2 regions of the Paraburkholderia sp. 22099 genome follow, and region 2 is predicted to be linked to the other one. Evidence: predicted binding sites of a transcription regulator. Region 2 holds the regulator's gene; the other holds the start of a gene.
The links. The regulator LexA, encoded in region 2, represses DNA repair genes until DNA is damaged. The targets are predictions, from matches to a motif close to ACTGTATNNNNATACAGT.
Positions count from the first base shown of each region.

Region 1: ACTJLC_RS05340 (error-prone DNA polymerase) is a predicted target of LexA. The motif match lies at 1,349-1,366, and genes of this name have one in related genera.

Region 1 is NZ_JBQEPU010000004.1:9,212-15,057, forward strand. Features, by position in the region: gene ACTJLC_RS05335 (response regulator transcription factor) at 393-1,163, shown strand; gene ACTJLC_RS05340 (error-prone DNA polymerase) at 1,542-4,691, shown strand; gene ACTJLC_RS05345 (LysR family transcriptional regulator) at 4,761-5,651, opposite strand; gene ACTJLC_RS05350 (SDR family NAD(P)-dependent oxidoreductase) at 5,779-5,846, shown strand, end outside.
Region 2 is NZ_JBQEPU010000001.1:288,299-299,386, forward strand. Features, by position in the region: gene ACTJLC_RS01230 (sulfate ABC transporter substrate-binding protein) at 1-848, opposite strand, end outside; gene lexA (transcriptional repressor LexA) at 1,181-1,831, shown strand; gene ACTJLC_RS01240 (hypothetical protein) at 1,895-2,239, shown strand; gene ACTJLC_RS01245 (DUF2939 domain-containing protein) at 2,326-2,982, shown strand; gene ACTJLC_RS01250 (universal stress protein) at 3,044-3,508, opposite strand; gene nodI (nodulation factor ABC transporter ATP-binding protein NodI) at 3,785-4,699, shown strand; gene ACTJLC_RS01260 (ABC transporter permease) at 4,748-5,581, shown strand; gene ACTJLC_RS01265 (hypothetical protein) at 5,651-6,073, opposite strand; gene ACTJLC_RS01270 (hypothetical protein) at 6,031-6,450, opposite strand; gene ACTJLC_RS01275 (NADP(H)-dependent aldo-keto reductase) at 6,570-7,622, opposite strand; gene ACTJLC_RS01280 (DUF3820 family protein) at 7,775-7,987, shown strand; gene ACTJLC_RS01285 (hypothetical protein) at 8,243-8,575, shown strand; gene dusA (tRNA dihydrouridine(20/20a) synthase DusA) at 8,708-9,709, shown strand; tRNA gene ACTJLC_RS01295 (tRNA-His) at 9,799-9,874, shown strand; gene ACTJLC_RS01300 (methyltransferase domain-containing protein) at 10,008-11,048, opposite strand.

The DNA of each region.
Region 1 (5,846 bases), on a different contig from region 2:
ATTTTCACGGCTATCATCGTTTTGCATGGAGCGGACGCGGCGATAGTTGTGCATGTCGCGAGTGAGCCGTTACGCGCCGCGGCAGGCACACATTTCCGGTAATGCACAAGGAAGAAAGCCACGTGAGCTTCAAGCAGCCCGGAGAGATGTTCGTCGACGTGGTAATCGATAGCGTTTTACGCTTCGACCATTCGCCGTGTCGCCCGCGCTCACTTCCTTCCTGACAGTCCCTGACCATTGCCATTTATGAACTATCGGAAAATCCGTACCAGGTTGGGTGGCCGCATCATCATCGCGGCAACGTTTACTGAGAACTTAAATAAGAACCGTCCAGGCTAACGATTGGCATTGGATGTCGATATACGTCCCGGTCTGTCGAGGAACCATCGCTCATGCACATCGCCATTTTTAATAATGATCCGGCCGAATTGCGTTTCGTAACCGACACGCTCATGTCAGCCGGTTATAGCTGTCAAACCTTTTCGGAAGTGAGATCGCTGCTTCACGCTTTGCAGCACGGGACTTTTGATCTTGCGATCTTCCGTTGGGACGCTGATATAGAAGTGGTCGCCATGCTCGCAGGCATTCGCCATCATTGCGACACGGAGCTCCCGATACTGGTTATCTCATGTCATTTGCGCGAGCGTGATGTCGTCGACGCGCTGAACGCCGGCGCCGACGACTTTCTCGTTCAACCCATCGCCGCTCCGATTCTCCTCGCCCGAATCACCACGCTGCTACGCCGCTGCGGTCAGCGCGCATCGGCCGTCGCCAGGCAGCAGCAGTTCGGCGAATATCGCTTCGATCTCCAGGAAGGCCGCGTATCCTGGCGGGGCGAGCGCATCGCTCTTTCACAGAAGGAATTCCGGGTCGCCTTGCTGCTATTTCAGAATCTCGGCCGGCCGCTTTCTCGTGCCAGTCTCATCGAGAGCGTGTGGCGACATTCGGCAGACGTGCCCTCCCGCACGCTCGATACACACGTTTCCTCGGTGCGGACGAAACTGCATCTGCGTGCGGAGAACGGATATGTGCTTATTTCGATCTACCGCTATGGGTATTGTCTTCAGGCGGCCGCGGAGGGTGCGCAACGATCGTCGGTTCATAGCGGCCAATGCGGAACGCGCGCTAACGGAGAACATCTTGCGGAAGTCGCCGCCGCATAAACCTGGTTCTGTCGCGATGTGGAGAGAACCAGGCGGACGAATCAATTGCTCGCAATGCCGTAGCGTGACCCTATACGTGAGCGCTTGAAGAGTAGGCGCCCTCCTTTCGTATGACGTAGGTTGGATTGCGCAGGAAACTGCCATCTCATCGCAATCTCGTGCAGGTGCAAATTCAGGCGTATGATACTGTATGCATATACAGTGTTCACGCTCATGTCGTCTGTCACCCTCCCTACCGCCGATATCCACCTATCGCTCTGGCACGCAACCCGGCTTGCCCGCGTGAACAGCGCACTATCGGCACCGGCTCTCCACCGTAACCGCGCTGCTCAAAAAGAGCAGCGCGGGTTCCCGCACGGCCTGTCCGGATGACGCGCAATGGACACGACTTTCACCGCGCTACCGGCCTACGCCGAGCTGTTCTGCTTTTCGAACTTCACGTTCCTGCACGGCGCCTCGCATGCGGAAGAACTCGCCGCACGCGCGTCGCAACTCGGTTATGCGGGGCTCGCCGTCACCGATGAATGCTCGCTTGCGGGCGTCGTGCGCGCGCACGTCGCGGCGAAGGAAATCGGGTTGCCGCTCATCATCGGTTCGTATTTTCAACTGCGCAATGCCGACGGATCACCGGCGTTCGGTTTGATCCTGCTCGCGCAGAATCGCGAGGGCTACGGCAACCTGTCCGAATTGATTACGCTCGCGCGCACGCGCGCGCCGAAGGGCGAATATCGTCTGACGCCGCACGATCTGTCGCGCCCCGATCGCGACTACGCGCATTTGCGCGGCATGCCCGATTGCCTGGCGATCCTGGTGCCCGAATTTCCGGCAAAAGAAGAAACGCTCGAAGCGCAACTCGAATGGCTCGACGACACGTTTCCCGCGCGCGCGTGGTGCGGCCTCGTGCTGCATCAGCGGGCAATGGACGACATCCATCGCGGCGCCGTCGAATACACCGCTGAGAGGCATGGCATACCGGTCGTCGCGCTCGGCCACGTGGTGATGCACGTGCGCTCGCGCAAACCGTTGCAGGACACGTTGACGGCCATCCGCGTCGGCAGGCCGGTGCATGAATGCGGCTACGACCTCGCGCCGAACGCGGAGCAGCATCTTCGCTCGCGGCTGCGGCTCGCGAACCTCTATCCGGAATACGCGCTTCGCGAGACCACGAACATCCTCGCGCACTGCACGTTCTCGCTGGATGAACTCCGGTACGAGTATCCCGATGAACTGGTGCCGAAAGGCTTCACGCCGGCGACTTATCTGCGGCAGGAGACGTACATCGGCGCGCAGCGACGCTTCCCGTCAGGCATTCCGTGCAACGTTCAGACGCAGATCGAACACGAACTCGAACTGATTGCGGACCTGCAATACGAGCCGTACTTTCTCACCGTTTACGACATCGTGCGGTTTGCGCGCAGCCAGCACATTCTCTGTCAAGGCCGCGGCTCGGCCGCCAATTCGGCGGTCTGCTATTGCCTGGGTATTACGGAGGTCGACCCTGCGCGCGGCAACATGCTGTTCGAGCGTTTCATCTCCAGGGAGCGCGGCGAGCCGCCCGACATCGACGTCGACTTCGAACACCAGCGGCGTGAAGAGGTGATCCAGTACATCTACTGCAAATACGGCCGCGACCGTGCAGCGATTGCCGCGGCCGTCTCCACCTATCGTGCGCGCGGCGTGCTGCGCGAAACCGGCAAGGCGCTCGGTGTCGACATGCAGATAGTCGATGCGGTGGCGAAGTCGCATCACTGGTTCGATAACAGCGCGGACCTGCTCAAGCGCTTCGAGGAATCGGGGCTGAATTCGCAGACGCCCATCATCCAGGCGTGGGCGTCGCTGGCCGCGCAACTGTATGGCTTTCCCCGGCACCTGTCGCAGCACTCGGGCGGCTTTGTCATCAGCAGGGGAAAACTCACGCGCCTCGTGCCTGTTGAAAACGCCGCCATGCCGGAGCGCAGCGTTATCCAGTGGGACAAGGACGACCTGGAGTCGCTGGGGCTGCTCAAGATCGACGTGCTCGCGCTCGGCATGCTGTCCGCTATCCGCCGCGCCCTGGACCTCGTGTCGGCGCAGCGCGGCGAGCGCTTCGAGATGCAGGACATTCCGGCGGAAGACGCCGCGACCTACGAGATGATTTCGCGCGCGGACACCGTGGGCGTGTTCCAGATCGAATCGCGCGCGCAGATGTCGATGCTGCCACGGCTGAAACCACGCATCTTCTACGACCTCGTTATCGAGGTCGCCATCGTCCGCCCCGGACCGATTCAGGGCGGCGCCGTCCATCCGTACCTGCAACGCCGGCAGGGATTCGAGCCGGAGACTTACCCCAGCGAGGCGCTGAAAGCCGCATTGGGCCGCACGCTTGGCGTGCCGATTTTCCAGGAGCAGGTCATGCAGGTCGCCATCCTGGCGGCGGGCTTCTCGGCCGGCGAAGCGGACCAGTTGCGAAGAGCAATGGCGGCATGGAAGCGCAAAGGCGGCCTTCAGAAATACTACGACCGCATCGTCAACGGCATGCTCGAACGTGGGTACGACAGGGCATTCGCGGACGGCATCTTTCAGCAGATTCTCGGTTTCGGCGAGTATGGCTTTCCGGAAAGTCATGCGGCCAGCTTCGCGCTGCTCGTGTACACAAGCAGTTGGCTGAAGTGTCATGAGCCGGAAGCGTTTCTCGCCGCAATGCTCAACAGCCAGCCGATGGGCTTCTATTCGCCGTCGCAACTCGTTCAGGATGCGAAGCGCCACGGCGTTCAGGTGCTGCCGGTGGATGTCACGATAAGCGGCTGGGATTCGTCGCTCGAACAGATCGACGGTGCGGCGCGGCCTGCTGTCAGACTGGGTTTGTCGCTGCTTCGAGGCATGCGCGACGGCACCGCCGAACGTATCGAGAATGCGCGAGCCGTGCGTCGATTCACGGCCGTGTCCGACCTCGCGCGGCGCGCGCAACTGGACCGTCGCGACCTGCAGGTGCTGGCCGCGGCCAACGCCCTGTCCTCGCTTGCCGGCAACCGGCGCGAGGCGCTGTGGCAGTCGGTCGCGTCCATACCTGACAAGGACATGCTCTCGATCGCGAAAGTCGAAGACGAAACGCCTGAACTGGGCGCGCCGTCCGAGGCGGACGATATCGTCGGCGACTACCGGTCGATGGGACTGACACTGGGCCGGCATCCCCTCGCGCTACTGCGCCGACATTTGCTGGCCGGCAAATGGATGCCGGCATCCACGTTGCAGACCTACCGCAACGGCCGCCTCGCGCGCGGCTGCGGCATTGTTACGGTGCGCCAACGGCCCGATACCGCGAAGGGCGTCATCTTCATCACCATCGAGGACGAGACCGGCAATGTGAACGTCATCATCTGGCCCAAGGTGCTCGAACAGCAGCGCCGGGAGGTGCTTGGCGCGTCGTTACTCGGCGTGCTCGGGGTGTGGCAGTGCGAAGGCGAGGTGCGCCATCTGGTGGCGCATCGTCTTGTCGATATGTCGCATCTGCTGGGCGGGCTGGTGACGGCGAGCAGGAATTTTTGTTGAGTCATTCACGTTGAAGCGTCACGAAGTGCGTCTCGCAGCGACGCGTGATGCGCCGAGGATTCCGTTTGGCTAAACGCGCTGCGGGAGGGCCGCGGCAAAAAAGTCCGTCACGCGGCGCACGCGTGCCGGTACAAACCGACGCCTTGGCCAGATGACGCTGATGTCTCTCACGTCGCCTATAAAGTCCTCGAGAACGGCGATCACGTCCGGATGCCGGAGTTCGTCGGCAAGCGACACTCGGGCAAAGAGGCCGATTCCAACGCCGTCCAGCACACCCGCCCGAATCGTTTCGACGCTGTTAGACGAAAGATTGCCGCGAACCGCCACGCTGAATGGACCGTCCGGCCCAACGAACGGCCAGTTCGCCGACTCCGTCAGACCGGCATATAAAAGGCAGTTGTGGTCGACGAGCTCGGCGGGTGTCCTCGGTATGCCGTGTTGCTCGAAGTAGCGACGCGATCCGACGCACACAAGCGGCGTACTCGCCACGCGCCTGACGACCGCGTCAGGATCGTTGACGGGGCCTACCCGGATCGCGAGATCGATCCGGTCTTCCACCATGTCGCGCACGAGGTCCGAAAGAACAAGATCGACCTGAAGGCCGGGATTGAGCGACAACAACTCAGGGATGAGCGGCAAGACGTGAAGGAGACCGAACGTGGACGCTACGGCGATCCTGATCAAACCGGAGACATCGAGCGTGCTGCTCGTCAGTTCGCTGTCGGCTTCATCCATCTCATCGACAAGCGGCCTGGTCCGATCGTAGTACCGCTGCCCCTGATCCGTGAGGGTCACGTTGCGCGTGCTCCGGTTGAACAACAGCACGCCAAGGCGCTTCTCCAGCGTCCCGATGGCCTTGCTGATGGCGGATTGCGATTCTCCCGTTCTACGCGCCGCAGCCGAAAAGCCACCCGCCTCGGCCACGGCGATGAAGGCGTTCAATTCGTGAAACCGATCCATTGCCGTCGCCTCCGAGCACTCCAGCTATTCCCCGAGAGAATAGATCTTATGAAAAATCTCCGCATTATCATTCCCGCCGGCCGCAATTACCATCGTTCTGTCATTCACGAACAGATAGAAGGTTTCGATGTCCACTCTCGCAGGCAAGACCGCCGTCATTAGCGGCGCAACGACCGGTATCGGTTTGGCGATCGC
Region 2 (11,088 bases):
CTGTACAGGAAGTTCAGATACGCCTCGGCCAGCTTGCGCGTGCCGCGCTTGTCGACGACCTTGTCGACCACGGCAACCGGCGGCTCGGCCAGGATGCTCACGGACGGCACGACGATTTCGAACTTGTCCGTGCCGAACTCCTTCAGCGACAGGAACGCTTCGTTTTCCCACGCGATCAGCACGTCGCCGATGCCGCGTTGCACGAAGCTGGTGGTCGCGCCGCGCGCGCCCGAATCGAGCACGCCGGCATTCTTATAGAGCTTGCCGACGAACTCCTTCGCCTTCTGGTCGTTGCCGCCCGGCTGATGCGCGGCATACGACCACGCCGCGAGGTAGTTCCAGCGCGCGCCGCCCGAGGTTTTCGGGTTCGGCGTGACGATCGACACGCCCGGTTTGATCAGATCGTCCCAGTCCTTGATGTGCTTCGGGTTGCCCTTGCGCACCAGAAACACGATCGTCGACGTGTACGGCGATGCGTTGTCGGGCAGACGCTTTTGCCAGCCCTTGTCGAGCAGGCCCTTGTTAGCGAGGGCGTCGATGTCGTAGGCGAGCGCGAGGGTCACGACGTCCGCCTGCAGGCCGTCGAGCACGGAGCGCGCCTGCGCGCCCGAGCCGCCGTGCGACTGCTTGAAGGTGATCGTTTCGCCGGTTTTTGCCTTCCACTCCTTGCCGAACGCCTGGTTGACGTCCTGGTAGAGCTCGCGCGTCGGGTCGTAGGACACGTTCAGCAGCGTCGTGTCGGCGGCGTGCGCCTGCCCCGCGACGCCGAGCGCGGCTGCCGCGCCGAAGGCGAGCGCCGCGATCAGTTTCTTCGTCTTGCCTGCCAGCCCCGTGTGTCGATGGTTCATGCCAACTTTCTCCGCGTTGTGGTCCGTTGAAACGGCGTGTGATGTTGTTTTGCGTCGTCTGCGTGCGGCCACGTGTGCGTGGCGCCAACTGGAGGCCAGTCTATCGAAGGGCTTTCATCATTAAAAATAATGTTTCTTCATTCTTTAATACGCAAAAGTGGTAATGACAGCCAGATAAGGCGTTGCAGCACGAAAACGGGTGTTGGAGCGTCCGGTTTGGACGTTTCCACGACCCCACTTCGTCGCCTGCCCGCACGAACTTAAAGTAAAGCTTGAATTGCGCCGGATACTGTATAAAAATACAGCCACCTGTTCATACATACAGTGGCGCCATGACAAAACTCACCGCACGACAGCAGCAGGTTTTCGATCTGATCCGCCGGGCCATCGAACGCACCGGCTTTCCGCCCACCCGCGCGGAGATCGCCGCGGAACTGGGCTTCAGCTCGGCCAACTCGGCAGAAGAACATCTGCGCGCGCTCGCTCGCAAGGGTGTCATCGAGCTGGCGGCCGGCGCATCGCGCGGCATACGCCTTCTCACCAGCCCCGAAGACTCGCCGCACCAGTTCACGCTGCCGCACGCGAGCATCATGCAACTGTCGTTGCCGCTGATCGGCCGGGTCGCCGCGGGTAGCCCGATACTCGCGCAGGAACATATCTCGCAGCATTACGCATGCGACCCGGCGCTCTTCTCGAGCAAGCCCGATTACCTGCTGAAAGTGCGCGGGCTGTCCATGCGCGACGCCGGCATCTTCGACGGCGACCTGCTCGCGGTGCAAAAACGCAGCGAGGCGAAAGACGGCCAGATCATCATCGCCCGGCTCGGCGACGACGTCACGGTCAAGCGCCTGAAGCGCCGGCCGAACGGTATCGAGCTGATCGCCGAGAATCCCGATTACGACAACATCTTCGTTGAAACCGGCAGCGCGGATTTCGCGCTGGAGGGTATCGCCGTGGGGCTGATCCGCCCCGGAGAGTTTTAACCCGCCCGCTCGCCGGTTCGCCGGATCGCAGCCGCCCCAACGTTGAATCGCCTGGAGAGACTCATGGAACGCCTTGCCCGCCTGCTGCCCTTTCGCCAGTTCGGTCGTCTGCGCCGTCTGCGCAAGCTGGTGCCCTGCTCAGTGAGCGGAGCGCCCGCGGTCAGCACGCCATCGCTGTTCGACTCGCCCGACGGGGTATCGAGCTTGCCGTCGTCGTTGCCCGCCTTTGCCCGCGTGTCGTTGAATGCCGGGTTGAATATGGCGGAGCCGGAGCGGCGCGCACCGGTTCGGGTTTATCACGGGCCGTCGCGGCTCATCATGGTCGGCACCATGGAGGCCGTATGCCGCATGATCGATCGTTGCATCGCCGACGAGGCCAACGTGCACGGCGCGGTATTCGAGTCCTGATCGGCTTTCAATATTGTTGTCGCGTGGGATCGTTTTTGCGTGGCCGCGGTCCACGTTAGATCAAACGTGATGGAGAGTCCCACCCGATGGCAGTTTCGACACGCAAGAACCACGGCGCCAGCCGGCCGCTGATCGTCACTCTGGTTGTGATCGTGTTGATCGCCGCGCTGGGGTTCGTCTACGCGTCGCCGTATATCGCGCTGAATAATCTCAAGCGCGCGGCGGACGCGCGCGACGCGCAAACCGTCAATCAGTACGTCGACTTTCCCGCATTGCGCGAAAGCCTGAAGCAGCAGGTCACAGGCTTGCTGACACGCCGGCTCGACGCGCAGGGCAACGGCAATCCATTAGCCGCGATCGGCGCGATGATCGGCGTGGCATTGATCGGGCCGCTGGTAGACGCTTATGCGACGCCGGACGGCGTGGCGGCATTGCTGAACGGCATGCCGCCGCGCGGCAATCCTGGCGAGCGGCCGCCTGCTCCGCCCGCGGCCAACAATCCGCCCGCAACACCCGCGCCGGCGCCCGTGCCTGCATCGCCCACCGCGGGAGGCTCAGCCAACAGCGCGGCAAACAATAACGCCGCGCCGCCGCAGCCGCCGGAAACCACGGCGAGCTATCGCGGCCTCAACCAGTTCGCCGTTACTTACCGGCATGGCGCCGGCGACGCACGTTATTCGGCGATCTTCCAGCGCGAAGGCTTGCTCACATGGAAGCTGAGCGCCGTCAATTTAAACGAGTGATTGTCTGGTCGCGTGAACGGAGCTGGAAGAGCAACCGTTTTCCTGCCAGGCTTCCTGCGCATCAAGCCGCCGCTTGCTGCTGCTCCTGCGCGGAAGAACACGCCACCAGGATGCTGCACGATACGCGGTCGAGCAACGGCGTATTGCCCGCGCCCATCCACCATCGCGACAAACCGGTGCGGCAACGGTGGCCGACCACCACGAGGTCCACGTTCAAGTCGTTGGCGAGATTCGCGATCTCGTCAATTGGATGGCCAAACGCAAAGTGCCCTTGCGCGGTCACGCCACGCTCGGTGAGCCAGTCCACCCCTTCCTGCAGAATGTCGCGGGCGGTCTTCTCGAAACTGCCGCAGGCCACATCGGTCAGCAGGCCCGCGCTTTGCGCAATGCTCGAACGCATGTCGACCACGGACAGCAGATGCGTTTCCGCCTTCAGATCCAACGCCAGGTCGGCGCCGCAACGCAACGCCTTGCGGCCTTCGCGCGAGCCGTCGTAGCACAGCAGGATTTTCTTGTAGCTCGCCATGATTTTCTCCCTAGCCGCGAAAAGCGCGGTCTTCATGAATCATGGTGCGCCGCAATTCAGCTTGCAAGGGATGGAAAACGCTAGGTGTGCACTGATCGGGAGCGTGCGGGGTTTTGATCGGGATCGAGGCTGTCTTGCGAGGTTTGCGGCAGTGCAAGAAACACGCTCGGAACGGCTGCGGGCTCGCCGACGGCAACTCGCCGATGCCCTAGAATAGACGGCCTTCCCGGCCATTAGCATCATCGGCGAGTTTTTCCCAGAACCTCCATCGATCCCATGCCTGAAGCCCCCATTGAATTCCAGCAGGTCAAGAAAAGCTACGGCGACAAAACAGTCGTCGACGGGCTCTCGTTTCACGTCGATGCCGGCGAATGCTTCGGCTTGCTCGGCCCCAACGGCGCGGGCAAGACCACCACGCTGCGCATGCTGCTCGGCATCGCCGCACCCGATGCCGGCGTGATCCGCCTGTGCGGCGAGCCGATTCCGCGCCGCGCGCGGATGGCGCGGGCGCGCGTCGGCGTGGTGCCGCAGTTCGACAATCTCGATCCCGACTTCACGGTGCGCGAGAACCTGCTGGTGTTCGGCCGTTACTTCGGGCTGAGCGCCGCGCAATGCCGCGCGATGGTGCCGTCGCTGCTCGAATTCGCGCGCCTCGAAAGCAAGGCGGATGCGCGCGTGAGCGAGCTATCGGGCGGCATGAAGCGGCGCCTGACGCTCGCCCGGGCGCTCGTCAACGATCCCGACGTGCTGATCATGGACGAGCCGACCACCGGCCTCGATCCCCAGGCGCGGCATCTGATCTGGGAGCGGCTGCGCTCGTTGCTCGCGCGCGGCAAGACGATCCTGCTGACCACGCATTTCATGGAAGAAGCCGAACGGCTTTGCAACCGGCTGTGCGTGATCGAGGAAGGACGCAAGATCGCCGAGGGCGCGCCGAGCACGTTGATCGCCTCGGAGATCGGCTGCGACGTGATCGAGATCTTCGGTCCCGACCCGGTCGCGTTGCGCGACGAACTGGCGCCGCTTGTCGAGCGAACCGAGATCAGCGGTGAGACGCTCTTCTGCTATGTGAACGACGCGCAGCCGGTGCATGCGCGGCTCAAGCAACGCGCCGACCTGCGCTATCTGCATCGTCCGGCGAATCTGGAAGATGTGTTCCTGCGGCTCACCGGCCGCGAGATGCAGGACTGACGCCGGCCGCATCCGTTACAGCTACAACGACACTGCACGAGACACGCAATGGACGCACGCACTTACGAAACACACGGCAACGGCGACGCACCGTCGAGGCAGGAACCGTTCGCCGCGTTGCCCGCGAACGCCGTGAACTGGATTGCGGTGTGGCGCCGCAACTATCTGGTGTGGAGGAAGCTCGCGATCGCCTCGATGTTCGGCAATCTCGCCGATCCGATGATCTATCTGTTCGGGCTCGGCTTCGGGCTCGGCCTGATGGTCGGACACGTCGACGGCGTGTCGTACATCGCGTTTCTGGCGGCCGGCACGGTCGCGTCGAGCGTGATGATGTCCGCGAGTTTCGAGTCGATGTACTCGGGCTTCTCGCGCATGCACGTGCAGCGCACCTGGGAGGCGATCATGCACACGCCGCTCACGCTCGGCGACATCGTGCTCGGTGAAGTGATCTGGGCGGGCAGTAAGTCGGTGCTGTCGGGCACGGCGATCATGCTGGTGGCCGGCGCGCTCGGCTACGCGAACTTCCCGTCGATGCTGCTGGCGTTGCCCGTCATCGTGCTGACCGGGCTCGCGTTCGCCAGTATCGCGATGGTGGTGACGGCACTCGCGCCATCGTATGACTTCTTTATGTTTTATCAGACGCTGGTGTTGACGCCGATGCTGTTGCTCTCCGGCGTGTTCTTCCCGGCTTCGCAACTGCCCGCCGCCGCGCGTGCCGCGACCCAGGTGTTGCCTCTCGCGCACGCCGTCGATCTGATTCGCCCGGCGATGCTCGGGCGGCCCGTCGAGGACGCGGTTTTGCATGTCGCGGTGCTGGCGGTGTATGCGGTGGGTGGGTTCGTCGTCTCGGCGGTGCTGTTCCGGCGCCGGATGATGAAGTAACGCGAGGTTATATCGAACACGGCGGCGGCAGGCAGCGCGCACGCGTCGCCCGCCGTGAATGGACCGGTGTCAGTCCTCGTCGTCCGTCCACGGAATATCCACGTCGGAGATGAACGCGACCGTTGCGAACGGTCCGCCATCCTGGCGGCCGATCTTGCCGTCGGCGCGCTGCCATTCAACGCGAAACACCGTGCCTGGGTCGTCGGCGATCAGCCTGACCGTGCGAAGCTCATCGGGATCCGCCTCTTCGACAGGACCGTCGAGCGAGATCAGCAATTCCTGCGGCCATAGTCCGTCGGCGGGATCATAAATCTTGTCGCCGTCGGGTATCAGCGTGAACGCCTCCACGCCGATCGTCGCGGAAGCGTCGACGATCATCTTGGCCAATGCACGCAGCAATGCGGTCGCGCGCGCCGAGTTCGCCTGACGAATTGCAAGGTCCCCGCGCGTCAGCGCCTGCTCGAGTTTTGGGTTTGTTTTTTGTTGCGCCATTCGATGTCCTGAGTCCTATCGCTCTGTTGTAGGCGGCACGCTGCATTGATCCGCCGCCGCTCGCCGTTTTTCGGGCTGAATCCTACCATTGGCGTGCATCCCGGCATGGCGATCCGCGCGGCCCGGTCCGACAGCCCGCCCCGTCCACCACAGTTTAGGTCGTGATTCGTGTTCCGGCTTGGGAGATTTGGTTTTGAAGCGCCGGTCGAGCGCGGCGCTTGCAGCAATTCCGACGGTTTGCCGCGTGCTTCGCATTGTTTGAAACGGTGCTGGCGAGGCTTGATTGCCGCCGTCCGTCCGAAGCTGTATGCGGTGGCTCGCGAAGCGAAAGATTCGCCGAACGCGATGGCGATGAAGCAAGGCGCAACCAACTTCACGCAACCCCACGCCAGGTCACCATCCCGGCAACGAAGCCGGGGCACGTTCAGACGACGTTCCGACGACGTTCAGCGCGTCGCTCGAATCGATCACGAGGCAACGCGCCCAGGCCGCTCCATCAAGGCGCCGGGTTCGGCTGCAACTCATGCAGCGCATCGATTTCCGCAAGCGCCTCAACCGGAAGCTCGACGTCCGCGCTCGCGATGTTTTCCCTCAACTGATCGAGCGACGTGGCGCCGATCAGATTACTGGTCAAAAACGGCCGGCTGTTGACGAACGCGAGCGCGAATTGCGCGGGCGACAAGCCGTGACGTTTCGCCAGTTCCACATAACGCGTGGTCGCCTGGATCGATTGCGGCTTGCTGTAGCGTTGAAAGCGCTCGAACAGCGAGATGCGGGCGCCCGCCGGCCGCGCGCCGCCTTCATACTTGCCCGACAGCCAGCCGAAGGCCAGCGGCGAATACGCGAGCAAGCCGATGTTGTCGCGATGCGCGTATTCCGAGAGCCCCACCTCGTAGGTGCGATTGAGCAGGCTGTACGGATTCTGGATGCTGACGATACGCGGCAAGCCGAGCTTTTCGGCCGCGCGCAGAAACTGCGCGACGCCCCACGGCGTTTCGTTCGACACGCCGATGTGCCGCACCTTGCCCGCCTTCACGAACTCGGCGAGCACCGACAACGTCTCTTCGATCGGCACCGTGTACGCGTCGTCGACCCAAGGGTACGCCGTGCGGCCGAACGTCATCGTGCTGCGATCCGGCCAGTGCAACTGATACAGATCGACGTAATCCGTTTGCAAGCGCGTGAGGCTGTCGTTGAGCGCTTCCGTCAGATTCTTACGGTCGAACTGATTGCCCTCGCCGCGAATATGTCGCGGGTTGTGCGGTTGACGCGCGGGGCCGGCGATCTTGGTGGCGAGCACGATCTTCTCGCGCGCGCCGCGATGCCGCGCGAGCCACGTGCCGATGAAGCGCTCCGTCGAGCCTTGCGTTTCGGCGCGCGGCGGCACCGGGTACATTTCAGCGGTGTCGATCAGGTTGACGCCGTGGTCGAGCGCATAGTCGATCTGCGCATGCGCTTCCTGCTCGGTGTTCTGCTCGCCCCATGTCATGGTGCCGAGGCCGATCAGGCTGACCTGCACGTCGGAGTCGCCGAGTCTGCGGTATTCCATCGAACTTGTCCTGTTGATTTGTATGAACGGAAAGCGCTGACGTTACCACGCCGGCGTCATGCGTGCAGCACGGCTAAAATGCCGTTCGAACGGCGCCAACCGGCTCTGTCGACTCAGCCGCGCTCAATAATTTTTGCGTCGATCTCTCCACGATGAATCCCGAACACCTCGAACTGCTGGTCACGCGCGTGATGCCGTACGGGAAATACAAAGGCCGTCTGATCGCGGACCTGCCCGGCCACTATCTGAACTGGTTCGCGAGCCAGGGCTTTCCGCCGGGCGAAATCGGCCGGCTGCTCGCCTTGATGCACGAGATCGATCACAACGGTTTGTCCTCGCTCATCGAGCCTTTGCGCAAGCGCTGAGGCGAAGCTTTCGTCTGATGGCAACGTGACAGCGCGCCTAGGGTTGCGGCTCGAAAAATTTAACTAACTGTTACGACGCGGAGAACCGCTGAGGCGCGAAAAGTTCGCGGCCTTGCCTTGCTGTCATGGCATTGAACCGGGGTGCAGCGATAGCGCACGCCCAATGACACGCGACGGCGGTAACTTGCGGACACAACCGCCGCTGAACTCTCTTACGCGCGATCTTTCTGATCCTTATCCACGAAGGAGAAGATCGTGAGCAAGCTGATTGCATCGACGGCTCTATTGGCTGTAGTGGCGAGTCTCGCGGGATGCGCGGTCGCGCCGGGATACGACTACGCCTACGGTCAATCCTATTACCCCGGCTACGGTTACGCATACGGACCACCGTACCAACCGGTGTACGGCACGATAGGCATCTGGGGCGGCTCGTCCTGCTGTTATTACCGCGGCGACGGTGGGCGCTGGCATGGCGGCCACGGTGGTGGCGGCTGGCACGGTGGGAACGGCTGGCACGGCGGTGGATATGGCGGCTCCCACGGCGGAAGTTCATGGAGCGGCGGCGGGCGTGGGGGTCGTTGGCATTGACGCGGCTGGGTCGCGCATTCCGGGTCGCGCATCTGGGTCGCTCCGCCAGCGCGATAAACGGATCGGTAAGCGAGCCAGGACATCGGGTGCCTTGCGGTAAAATCGCATTTTGATTCAAGCCGCCTGGCCGCCATGTCTTCAGTTCAAACTCCCAGTCCGCGCCGCGTTTCGGTCGCACCCATGATGGACTGGACGGATCGTCACTGCCGCTCGCTGCATCGCATGATTTCGCGCCATACGTGGCTTTACACGGAGATGGTCACGACCGGTGCGCTGCTCCACGGCGACGTGCCGCGTCATCTAGCGTTTGCGCCCGAAGAAGCGCCGGTCGCGTTGCAACTCGGCGGCAGCGAGCCTGACGACCTCGCCCGTTCGGCCAAGCTGGGCGAGCAATGGGGCTACGACGAGATCAATCTGAACTGCGGCTGTCCGTCCGAGCGCGTGCAGCGCGGTGCGTTCGGCGCGTGTCTGATGAACGAGCCGCAACTCGTCGCCGACTGCGTGAAGGCAATGCGCGATGCCGTGTCGGTGCCGGTAACGGTCAAGCACCGGATCGGCGTCGACGCGGTCGAGGAGTATGGCTTCGTGCGCGATTTCGTCGGCACGATCGCGGACGCCGGCTGCAACGTCTTTGTCGTGCATGCGCGCAACGCGATTCTCAAGGGCTTGAGCCCGAAGGAGAACCGCGAGATCCCGCCGCTCAAATACGACTACGCGTATCGACTGAAGCGCGATTTCCCGCAGCTGGAGATCATCATCAACGGCGGCATCAAGACGCTCGACGAAGTAGAAACGCATCTTCAACACGTCGACGGCGTGATGCTTGGACGCGAGGCTTATCACAATCCCTATGTGCTGGCCGACGTCGATGCACGCTTTTATGGCTCGGCGCAAACGCCGCTCACGCGCGAGCAGGTCGAAGCGAAGCTGATCGACTATTGCGCGGCTGAAATGGCGCGCGGCACGTATCTCGGTGCAATCACGCGCCACGCGCTCGGCCTCTATCGCGGCGAGGCGGGCGCACGCGGATGGCGTCGTGTGTTATCCGACAGCAAACGGCTGGCTGCACGCGACCTGTCGATTTTCGACGAGGCAAGACAGCAACTGCGCGAGCCAGTCGAAATTTTTGAATAAAGGACTAGGCAAGTCGGATTCTTGTTCGTATAATCTCGTTTCTTCGTCGGCGAGCCATGTTTTTTAGGCAAGCCAAGCAGATGTCAGTGGTGGCTGTAGCTCAGTTGGTAGAGTCCAGGATTGTGATTCCTGTTGTCGTGGGTTCGAGCCCCATCAGCCACCCCAAAGAATTCAGACGCTTCAAAAGTTAGGCATTCAAAAGCCGTTCCGGAATATTCGGAACGGCTTTTTGTTTTCGGAAATCTACTCCGGGGCTTTTGTGTTTCTGGTTTCGCCCGGCTCGCGAAGTGGCCTACCCTCACGTGTCGCCGGATACATCGTTTCGCGTCATATGTGAGGAGCGGGTGGCATGCGCCCACCCTAACGGATCACGGCTATATGCCCATTCGGCACTGATGCCGTGGTCGAGATCCAATGGTTCCACGGTAGTTTTCATCGCGCGGATTTCGTCCATCGTATAAGTGCAGTTCGTGGGATCTCGCTTTTGAGGCGTGGCATCTCTGCACGCGTGCGTTGCGGAATCCGGCATGTCTTTCGCCATCTCAGCCATGCGTCGCCATGACCTGGCAATAAGACGCCGGTCACTTGACGGGCGCAGCGATACAAAGAACTCGAACGTGTACTTCTCCGTGTCGTGGAAGCGGTCGCACGCAAAATCGAGCAATCCGACATCCGCCATTTGCGCCATTAAACCGCCGAACGATTTTGGCGTAAAGACCCAACAGTGCACGTCATGGTATGTACCGTTATCGAGGACGTCCCGCGCGATCTTTACTGCATTCTCGAACGTCTGAAATTTTACGAGTTCGCCAGTTTCAATTTTCCCGTCCCATGCGGCGGCGCAGTCTAGCCGAACTGCGTTCAACAGGAAGTCCAGCACGGAATGAGGCTGCGGAACACGGGCTCGCAACAGGAAGCTGTTCACGACATCCGCGAAGCGCGTTTCCTCGCGCAAATAATCGAACGTGAACCGTCTGTCTGGGATCATCAGACGGACTTCGCCGGTGTCTTTCAGAATGCTGCGAAGTTCGGCGAGCCACGTAATGAGGTCGGGCACGTGCTCAATGACGTGCGAGGCGATCACATAATCAACTTTTCGATGATCGACGGCGTCAGCCAGGGTGTTTTCGCCCCATATCGCGTCAACGCGGACGATATTTTCGACATTAACGTTGGGGTCCTGCCTGTATTTTTCGACGAGGCCCTCACGGTCGGTATAGTCGACGTAGAGGATATTCCCGTCATTTCGCTGGATGAACGGTTTGTCGAGCGCGCCGATTTCAATGCCCACCAATTTCGAAACATCGAGATTAAAAAGCAGTTTCTCCCGCCTCTGCATGCCCGATCCCCTTAGATTTTGTTCTAGCGGCAAGTCTAGT